DNA from 3 places in the Paenibacillus sp. MABNR03 genome. Region 1 is predicted to be linked to each of the others. Evidence: riboswitches for the same ligand, from Rfam matches in the RefSeq annotation. Region 1 holds a riboswitch; each other region holds the start of a gene.
What was found. Region 1 has a riboswitch for cyclic di-AMP ahead of AAIH57_RS28205 (ubiquitin-like domain-containing protein). Riboswitches for the same ligand answer to the same signal wherever they lie in the genome.
Positions count from the first base shown of each region.

Region 2: it holds a riboswitch for cyclic di-AMP, as region 1 does, so the genes downstream of both, AAIH57_RS08060 (3D domain-containing protein) here and AAIH57_RS28205 (ubiquitin-like domain-containing protein) in region 1, are expected to answer to the same signal.
Region 3: it holds a riboswitch for cyclic di-AMP, as region 1 does, so the genes downstream of both, AAIH57_RS28790 (C40 family peptidase) here and AAIH57_RS28205 (ubiquitin-like domain-containing protein) in region 1, are expected to answer to the same signal.

Region 1 is NZ_JBCIYR010000011.1:50,441-53,719, reverse strand. Features, by position in the region: gene AAIH57_RS28210 (TatD family hydrolase) at 1-637, shown strand, start outside; cyclic di-AMP (ydaO/yuaA leader) riboswitch at 879-1,132, shown strand; gene AAIH57_RS28205 (ubiquitin-like domain-containing protein) at 1,405-2,589, shown strand; gene rnmV (ribonuclease M5) at 2,742-3,279, shown strand, end outside.
Region 2 is NZ_JBCIYR010000001.1:1,920,154-1,923,432, reverse strand. Features, by position in the region: gene AAIH57_RS08070 (ABC transporter substrate-binding protein/permease) at 1-437, shown strand, start outside; gene AAIH57_RS08065 (amino acid ABC transporter ATP-binding protein) at 424-1,149, shown strand; cyclic di-AMP (ydaO/yuaA leader) riboswitch at 1,420-1,623, shown strand; gene AAIH57_RS08060 (3D domain-containing protein) at 1,626-2,300, shown strand; gene AAIH57_RS08055 (polysaccharide deacetylase family protein) at 2,435-3,223, opposite strand.
Region 3 is NZ_JBCIYR010000013.1:17,639-20,917, reverse strand. Features, by position in the region: gene AAIH57_RS28795 (hypothetical protein) at 1-778, shown strand, start outside; cyclic di-AMP (ydaO/yuaA leader) riboswitch at 1,039-1,176, shown strand; gene AAIH57_RS28790 (C40 family peptidase) at 1,180-1,650, shown strand; gene AAIH57_RS28785 (GNAT family N-acetyltransferase) at 1,966-2,457, shown strand; gene AAIH57_RS28780 (c-type cytochrome) at 2,610-2,966, shown strand; gene rbsK (ribokinase) at 3,041-3,279, opposite strand, start outside.

The DNA of each region.
Region 1 (3,279 bases):
TTCTACGATGAAACTTGCCGAAACGTATGATTTTATATATGCTGCTGTAGGCTGGCACCCACAGGATGCCATTACGATGCAGGACGGTGACCTCGAGTGGATTGCGTCTCTGTGCAAACATGAGAAAGTAGTTGCCATTGGTGAGATTGGCCTGGATTATTATTGGGACACTTCACCAAAGGATGTACAGCATCGTGTATTAAGACAACAGATCGGACTAGCTCGTGAGCTTAATATGCCGATTGTCATTCATAACCGGGATGCACATGAGGACATTGTGAAAATTTTACGCGAAGAGAAAGCCGGGGAAGTCGGAGGTGTGATGCACTCTTTCTCAGGAAGCTGGGAAACAGCAAAACTATGCCTGGATCTGGGGTTTCATCTATCCTTTGGCGGGCCGATTACGTTCAAAAATGCGAAACAGCCCAAAGAGGTACTGGCGAAGGTGCCAATGGACCGTTTTTTTATCGAAACAGACTCCCCATATCTAACACCACATCCTTATCGTGGAAAACGAAATGAAACAGCGCATGTACGTCTGGTTGCAGAAGCAGCTGCGGAAATTAAAGGCATTTCGGTAGAGGAAATTGCTGCAATAACAACCAAAAATGCCATGGAACGATTTGGGATTCGTTAAAAAACGAAGCAAAACCGGTGAAAAAGAGAGGTAGACGGAGCGAATTTGCTTTTTGATCCAAATAAATGAAGAATATTACAATATTTTAACCAAATATTTAGAAAAACGTACTTGAACAACGCTTTACAACATGCATCGAAACAGGATATCATCTTTTCAGTGAATTGTTGTGCGGAAAATTGGACAGATGTTCGGGGGATGAACAAAGGGACACTTTCCGATGACACAACAATACTTTCATGAACCGATCTCGCTGAGTCTCCGTTAACGGAGAGCGGGGGAACCAATAGGGCTTAAACATCAGCGAAAGCAGCTGATGCGCATCGTTCGCTGACCCAAAAGCAGTGAATGCATTTGCGAAGCGCTATTTGATTTCTTCTTTGGGTCTCGGGGTGAATTCAAGGGCATCCGCCATGAGCGGGTGACCGGAGATAGGGCGGCTCTCTTTCGCCCGAACCCGACAGCTAACCTCGCAAGCGGAAAAAGAGAGGCAACCTCGTGCATGAATTTCCGATATTCAAAATCATTCGGAAGCCACGAAAGAGTTCCTCTTACACTCTTTCTTTGGCTTTTTTGTTTTTGAATAAAAGAAATAGGGTCGTCATACGGTAAGTATTCAGGTGATGACATCATGTTGCGAAGAGCGGTTCATGGTGCAGAACCGGTCAATGAGATATCGACCTGTGTTCTGTAGAAAATTTGGTATAGTCGCGTCAAAGACATCATGCATTACTTTAGACGGCGAGGCTATGAAGGAGGACGGAGAAGTGGGCACATTCCAACCAGAAGAGACCCATGAGTCACGATCATCCAGTAAGTCTTACGCGTTGCGGTGGAAGCATGAGAACTTGCGTCAAATGGCACTGATCGCTATTTTCTCAATCGCACTTACAATCATGATCTTGTTAGTCGTTTACGGTCAAGCCGGAAAACAAATTTCACTGGTTATTGATGGCAAAGCTCAAGCGGTAGAGACTCGTACAGGAATGCTTCAAGAAATGCTGGAGGAGCAGTCAATCACAGTCAGCCCCCATGATGAGGTATCGATGCCTTTGAACGGAGCAATCGCAGATGGAGACCGCATTGTTATTGAGCGGGCCGTTCCAGTCAACATTACGGCAGACGGAGACACCAAGACTCTGTATACAACCGATTCATCGGTAGAAGATGCAATTCAGAAATCGGGAATTGAAGTTGCCAGTGAGGATAAAGTCTATCCTTCGCTCACAACACCAATCAAAGCAGATATGAAAATTCGTGTAGTGCGTGTAACAAAGCGTACAGTGGATGTGGAACAGCCGATTGCCTACAAAGTGATCAAAACGGCTGACCCCAGCTTGTACACAGGCGATAATCGTGTCATCGTAAATGGTAAAGAAGGTACACTTGTACAGCATATCGAAAAGGTGTTTCAGGATGGAGAATTGGTCTCCAAAAAGATGGTGGGCAAGTCGGTCTCGACCAATCGTGTCGATAAAGTGATTGCTGTCGGAACCAAAGCCAAACCTGTTGTGAAAGAGCCGGAGATTCAGACGGTATCGGCACAAACTTCCACAACCAAAAAAACAGCAACAACGAACTCGAAGAAAACCGCTGCATCAGGCAGCAAAGTGATTACCGTCTCAGGCAATTCTTTTAAATATTCCAAAGTACTTAAAAATGTATCGATGACTGCTTACTCCTCTGAGGAGCCTGGCATTGGTACAAAAACAGCTTCCGGTACCCGGGTGACCGAAGGACGGACCATTGCGGTCGATCCAAAGGTGATTCCGATTGGCTGGTGGGTGTATATCGAAGGCCTCGGCTTCCGTCGTGCGGAAGATACAGGCGGTGCCATTAAAGGCAACAAAATCGATGTGTATTATGACAGTGTGAAGCATGCCCTGAATTTCGGACGTAAGAAAGGCAAAACGGTATATGTAATTGGTCCGGTGAAGCCGGAAGCGAACTAAAATCGTTTTACTTTGAATGGGGAATGCTATAAAATAGTTGCATGAATGATTCATGCGGAATATGCGGCGGCGGAGTCTGAAGAGGCTCGCCGCCGTTTGGCAGAGAAGAGGATATTCCTCTTCTTTTTGCGTTAGAAAGGAAGAAATGGAACATGATAAAAGAAGTCATCGTGGTAGAAGGCCGCGACGATACCGTAGCCATCCGAAGAGCCGTTGAGGCTGATACAATAGAGACTGGCGGATCTGCCATCAACCAGCGTATCCTGAAGCGAATTGCACTTGCACAGGAGAGACGAGGCGTGATTGTACTTACCGATCCGGATCATGCAGGTGAGCGGATTCGCAAAATCATTGCGAATAAGGTCCCTGGCTGCAAACATGCTTTCATTCCGGAGGCTGATGCAACCCGCAAAGGAGACATTGGGGTCGAGAACGCCTCGCCTGAGGCAATTCGTCATGCACTGGCTCGTGTCCATACCTCGTATGAAGGTGCACCGAGCCTGATCGATTGGGAGGACTTGATTGCAGCAGGACTGATCGTACACCCACAGGCAGCCGCAAGGCGCATGGAAATGGGGAATCTGCTGGGCATAGGCTATTGTAACGGCAAACAGTTTTACAAGCGGCTGAGTGTATTCCAGATTACTCGGGAAGAGTTCTCTGCAGCATTATCGCAAATTGAACGTGAAG
Region 2 (3,279 bases), on a different contig from region 1:
GTCTTTCCCTGACCTTCGGAATTAACTTCTCGGCGCTGCAAGCGGGTATCATTACCCTTTCGATTAACAGTGGTGCCTATCTTGCCGAGATCTTCCGTGCGGGTATTCAAGGTGTCGATCGCGGTCAACTTGAAGCAGCTCGTTCCCTGGGGATGGGGAAAGGTGCAGCGATGCGGTTCATTATCCTGCCACAGGCTTTCAAAGCAGTGCTGCCTGCCATCGGTAATGAATTTGTGACCATTATTAAAGAATCGTCCATTATCTCGGTCATTGGTATGGTCGATATCATGTACCAGGCAAGTGTAGTCAAAAACATTACGTACCAAGGAATGAATCCGTTCCTTATTGCGGCAGCCATCTATTTTGTATTGACATTCATTTTGTCCAAGCTGCTGGGTCGACTGGAAAGGAAGTTGAGTGCAAGTGATAGACGTTAGACAATTACACAAATCCTATGGAAAAAACGATGTGCTTAAAGGCATTAATGTAACAATTGGCAAGGGTGAGGTCGTTGTAGTCATCGGTCCTTCCGGATCGGGTAAAAGTACCTTCTTGCGCTGCCTCAACCTGTTGGAGCAGCCGACCTCAGGCGAAATTGAGTTTGAAGGTGTGTCGATCACAGATCCCAAACACAACATTAATGCAACGCGGGAAAAAATGGGGATGGTATTCCAGCATTTTAATCTGTTTCCGCATAAAACCGTACAGCAAAACATTACGATTGCCCCAATCAAGGTTAAAAAGCAGTCAGCACAGGAAGCAAATCAGATCGCTGCAGACTTGCTCAATACCGTTGGTTTGTTCGATAAGAAGGATTCATATCCGAATCAGCTGTCTGGTGGACAGAAGCAGCGGATTGCCATTGCCAGGGCACTCGCCATGCAGCCCCATGTAATGCTGTTTGACGAGCCAACGTCTGCGCTTGATCCTGAAATGGTCGGGGAAGTGCTGGATGTAATGAAACGTCTCGCTGAAGGCGGTATGACCATGGTTATTGTCACTCACGAAATGGGTTTTGCCCGAGAAGTTGGTGATCGCATCATCTTTATGGATGGTGGCGTAATCGTGGAAGAAGGAACACCTGACGAAGTGTTTGGACACCCTAAACATGCCCGTACACGGGATTTTCTGGGCAAAGTGTTGTCATAGACTTTCCTTGAAAAGTCGACGGATAGCCTTTCATTTTTCATCATTAATCATAAATATTTAATCAAACAGCCTTGTTAACTATACCGTTAGCAGGGTTGTTTTTTGTGAGCTGCATAAGCATGGATTTACATAAAAGTAACGTTTCTGTCATTGTTGAAAGCTGCTTTTACACACCCATTTTCTGAAAAAACCTTATAAATTCAGTCTCATCATGAACTGAACATACCATTTGGTAACATTTACTACGGACCCTGGTTACAAAATTGTGATATATTGATTCTGCCGAAACTTCCTGAGCAGGAAGTGTGGAGGATGTAATGATGCAAAGCGTGTACGGGGGAAGATTGAAATTACACGCTGCTAGGGGTGAATTAGGGGTACATAACGCATCACCAATGTAACAGCGAACCTATAGGGTGGTTTCCTCCATCCGAATCCGACAACTAACTTCGCAGGCACAATGAGGGAGGAAGACCATGATTAAGAAGAGAAGTATAGCCAAAACAGCAACAGCCCTGCTGACAGCAGCAATGCTCATCCAGGCCGTTCCAGCTCACGCTGATTCTGTTCACGTGGCCAAAGAGGGGGATACCTTCTACACCTTATCGAAAAAATATGGCGTTGGACTTAACACACTTATCAAAGCTAACAATGACATTTCGCCTTACAACATTTATGGTGGTTTGAAGATTACCATTCCTGGCAAAACCAACACGGTCAAGGCTGCTGCAGCCTCTAAGAGCTCATCCGCGGCGAAGACCATCACGACAGCAAGTCTTGATGTAAATGCAGATGACAAAGTCGTTCAAGCCTGGGGTAAAACGTTCGACTATAGTAAGGCAGTAGAAGTGAAAGCAACTGCTTACTCTGCAGATGCCTCTGAAAATGGGGGATGGGGTGCTGTGGATTACTTTGGTAATCCGCTCGAATTGGGCACTATCGCCGTTGATCCAAGTGTTATTCCACTGGGAACAAAAGTACTGGTTACAGGTCACTCCCATCCGGGACTACCAAAGCAAGCATTTGTAGCAACTGCGCGTGACATTGGTGGAGCCATCAAGGGAAAACGAATTGATATTTTCATTCCTGGCAGTCAGAAGTCTGTGAGCACATTTGGTTTTCAGGACGTTGAACTTTACATTTTAAAATAATATAATCATCCACAATAAAGGTGTCCATTAGTCATGATGATCGTGACTGAAGGGCACCTTTTGTCTTGTATCTGCAAACTCAAGTTTGCGTTCGTTTGCAGATACATGTTTGTAAGTGACAGTTACTTCGGACATTATTTGCTCTTGGGCAGCTGCAGCATCTCGTCCAAGGTCACCAGATTGAATCCCCGACACCGCAACTCATCAATAATTTCCGGTAGTGCCTCTAATGTACCGGACAGGTTGGAACCCACACCGCCTCCGGCATGCTGGAGAATGATGGAACCCGGCTTGACCGCAGATAACACATTTTGCTTCACCTGGTCCTTGTTAAGACCTTTCCAATCCAGTGAATCCACGTTCCAGTTTACGATACTGTACTGCTGTCTGGCGGCCCATTGCAGCTGTTTTTCGTTAATGTCCCCGTATGGAGGACGAATCATCTTCGGTGTGTACCCGGTCAGTTTATGAATAATGTCGCCGGTATGTAGGATCTGTTTACGAAAAGCGTTGAGAGACAGCTTACTGAATTCAGGGTGGTTGTAACTATGGTTTCCAACAATATGGCCTTCCCTAACGATTCGTCTGACGAGGTCGGGATGTTTCTCAGCGCGGTTGCCCACAATGAAAAAAGTAGCCTTTACTTTGTATTTTTTCAATATATCCAGCACCTGTGGGGTGAACCTTGGATCAGGCACATCATCAAAAGTCAGTGCCACTTGTCTGGTAGAAGGGCCATTGGTTTTGAATGTGTCCGCATATTTCTGCCTTAGCTGACCCAGTGTCAGCTGTTCATCTTCAGATAGATCGGGTTTTGCAGCAGGCAGACTGTCCGGAGCTGAATTAGCCCATAGATGTCCAGGAGAATAACTTCCACTCAGGATCAGGACCAGCATGGAAAGTACGATGAGGCGAATTCGCATGATACAGCCTCCTTCTCAAAATTGCGTTCTCTTTGGTATGCCCTTGGCGTTGGTTC
Region 3 (3,279 bases), on a different contig from region 1:
GTTTCTCTATCAACTGGTATGGGGTTATTTCATCTATAGGATGGTACATTCGGCTGTCGTTCCCTTGCTGCTGCGTTATCCGGACCCTGACGCTGGAGAGCTCAGTACGATTCTATTCAAAATGGAAAGCCAGCTCAGTCTGTCTACACATCCCGAGGTACATCGCTATCTCTGGATAATGGGAGCCATGCTGCTGCTTCGCATGCTGCTCACCCCCCTTATCCAGGCAGGGCTGATCTATTCGTTGCAGCACTTCAATCACACAGAGGAACGTATTCCATTTGTACGAGGGATCAAGGTATTATGGAAACCCATGATGCTGCTGCACTTCATTAAAACGTTATTATTGCTGCTGCCTGCATACTGGCTTGTCCCCAAGCTGTATGGCATCTTCCTGGATGGGTTCCACTCCCTGCAGCTGCTGCTGCCAGGCATTCCATACGTAGCGGGTTGGATCATTTATGGGTGGTTCATACATCATGCGTTGCTTTATATGCAGTTTGGTGTCTCCGCACCTGATGGACAGGGCGGGACACGAGGTACATTTCAGGCTCTGCTGCTTGCCCTGCGTCATATCATTTCTGTCATTGGCATTGCAGTGCTTTTGGGAGGACTCCATTTGCTCATCTTCGGTACCTTTACATCCGCTTCCTGGTTTTTAACCGGACTAATCGGGCTTATTCTGCAGCAGACGTACCCGCTTGCCAGATGTTTATTGGACCTGTGGAAAATATGTGCTCATTTCCGTCTGTGGCAGTCCAAGTCTTCCAAAGGTTAAAAAGTGTAATGAACCATTTGAAAATTGTTACCATCTTCATGTAAACTCGTGTCAATGATAACGCTTCACAAAAGCAAACCTCGACCTTTCCCCGTCAAAGGTCGAGGTTTTTTTTGCTAATTTTGCTGTTAAACGTTGCCAAAGCCTTGCTCCTCTGTTACAATAATCGCAGTGAGTTTTTAGTAACAACTTTGTAATCTTTACCTTATGAATTGTAACTACTTAAAATTAAATCGTCATTTCTTGATTTCGCAGGTGCACAACTAGCATAGCCAAATTCCTGGCACCTGGGAAGCGGGGGAACCAGTTATGGGTGAATTGATCTTGCTACAGAGGGATCATAGGGGACCTTCAACCGAATCCTTAAGCTAACCTCGCAGGCGTTGGAAGGGGTATATCTCTTGTTCAAAAAGAAATTAACCGCAGCTGTACTTAGCTTAACATTCGCACTATCGCTTGGAGCAGGCAGCGCGTTCGCAGATTCAAAAATGGATAAAGTAATTGATTCAGCAATGGGAACTACATACAAAAGCGGCGGAACAACGCTTAACGGCTTTGACTGCTCTGGATTCACACGGTATGTATTCGAAAAGCTGGGCATTGATTTGGCTCGCCAATCCAGCTCCCAATTCGACATGGGTGACTCGGTATCCCGCATGGACATGAGACCAGGCGACCTGGTATTCTTCAATACATCGGGTAAAGGGGTTTCACACGTAGGCATTTTCGTGGGGGAAGGGAAGTTTGCACACTCCTCGTCTTCCAAAGGGGTTACCATCAGTTCTTTGAGTGAGAACTACTGGGCTAACCGCTATGTTGGCGCTAAACGGATTATGAGCACGGACGCATATGAGTCACTGGCCCTCGACTAGGGACAAGCTGAGCAACATCATACTGTAACGAAGCATAAATCAACCGCCCGGTACATTCTCCGCAGGAATGTATCCGGCGGTTTTTTTGTGCTTGTTCGTCCATGCCCTTATGATGTTTTTACCCATCCTACTATAATATAAACGGAATTACCGGAACTTTTGTTTCAATTTTTTTCAATGAACGGAAACTTGCCAAATGCCCTCCTCTTTTGTAGAGTGAAATCATCAGGATTAAATATGGAATGACATATGCAGCAAAACCTTTATGAAATGAATTCAGGTGACCTGCACACCATGAGAGGAGCGTGCAGTGGTATGGATGAAGCTTCTGTAACGTTTCACGTTGTGCCGATGCAAGAAGAGCATGCAGAATTGATCTGCAGCTGGCAGTATGATCCGCCTTATAACATCTATAGCTGGCTGCCCTGGGAACAGATGAAGGCGCTTGAGGTTGAATTCGGCGATGAGCAGCTTCGAAAAGAGCAATATGCAGTTGTACTCGGAGAGCAGGATCAGCTCTGTGGATTCGCTCAATTCTTTCCGCTCGAAGGCGTAACGCGGATTGGGCTTGGCATGCATCCCGAACAGTGTGGACAAGGCCATGGTACTGCCTTCGTCTCTGCTATCGTGAAGGAAGCCATTCGGCGAAACCCTACCCATGAGATTGATCTTGAAGTGCTCACCTGGAATACGCGGGCCATTCGGGTTTACCTCAAGGCGGGATTTGTCACTCAGGACACATACGAACGACAGACACCGAGCGGTTTAATGCCTTTTTACTGCATGGTTTATGAAGGACCTCGTTAGCATTTTGGCCCGCCATGGACGGATTTTATATCCGGTTATGTGATTAGTTCAAAAAATTACCACAAAATGCTATGATGTCATAACAGGTTCCGTTATAATGATATGGACAGTTTCAGTTTAGATGATCTTTCATTCTGGAGGGGACATAACGGATGCACAAATGGATCATGAGCGGGGTATTTTTTGCAGCATGCGCATTGGCTATTGTATTAATGTTTACGCTTCCAGGGAAAGAGGAAGTGGCTGAAGAAGCGAAACCAACCATGCCCGAAGTGGCAATGGATGCCGGACAGGCCGAAGCACTGGTCAAAGCCAATTGTATCACGTGTCACGGAGATCAGCTTCAAGGTGGCGTAGGACCTGCTCTCGCAAACATCGGCAGCAAGGATGATGTGGAGAAGATCTACTCTACCATTATCAAAGGTAAAGGCGGCATGCCATCCTTCAAGGACAAACTGAAGGACGAGGAAATTGCCAATATTGCGATGTGGCTGGCTGAGAAGAAATAATGATAATTTGGATAAACAGCAAAGAGGCCCCTGCCTTCCCTTTCGGGAAAGTAAGGGCCTCTTTGTCATAGGGTTCAGCCTTTGGCAGCGTGTTCTGCCAAAAAGGCCTCGACTTCATGTGCAGACGGCATCCCGGACTGGGCGCCGAGCTTCGTCACGGATAACGCGGCCGCTCCCATGGCGTAGCCTACTGCCGCGTCCAGTGTTTCTCCGCGCGCGAGGGCGACCGCCAGCGCGCCGTTGAAGCAATCGCCAGCGCCGGTCGTATCGACGGCGCTTACGGCGTAGCCGGGTGCACGGCACGCGCCGGCAC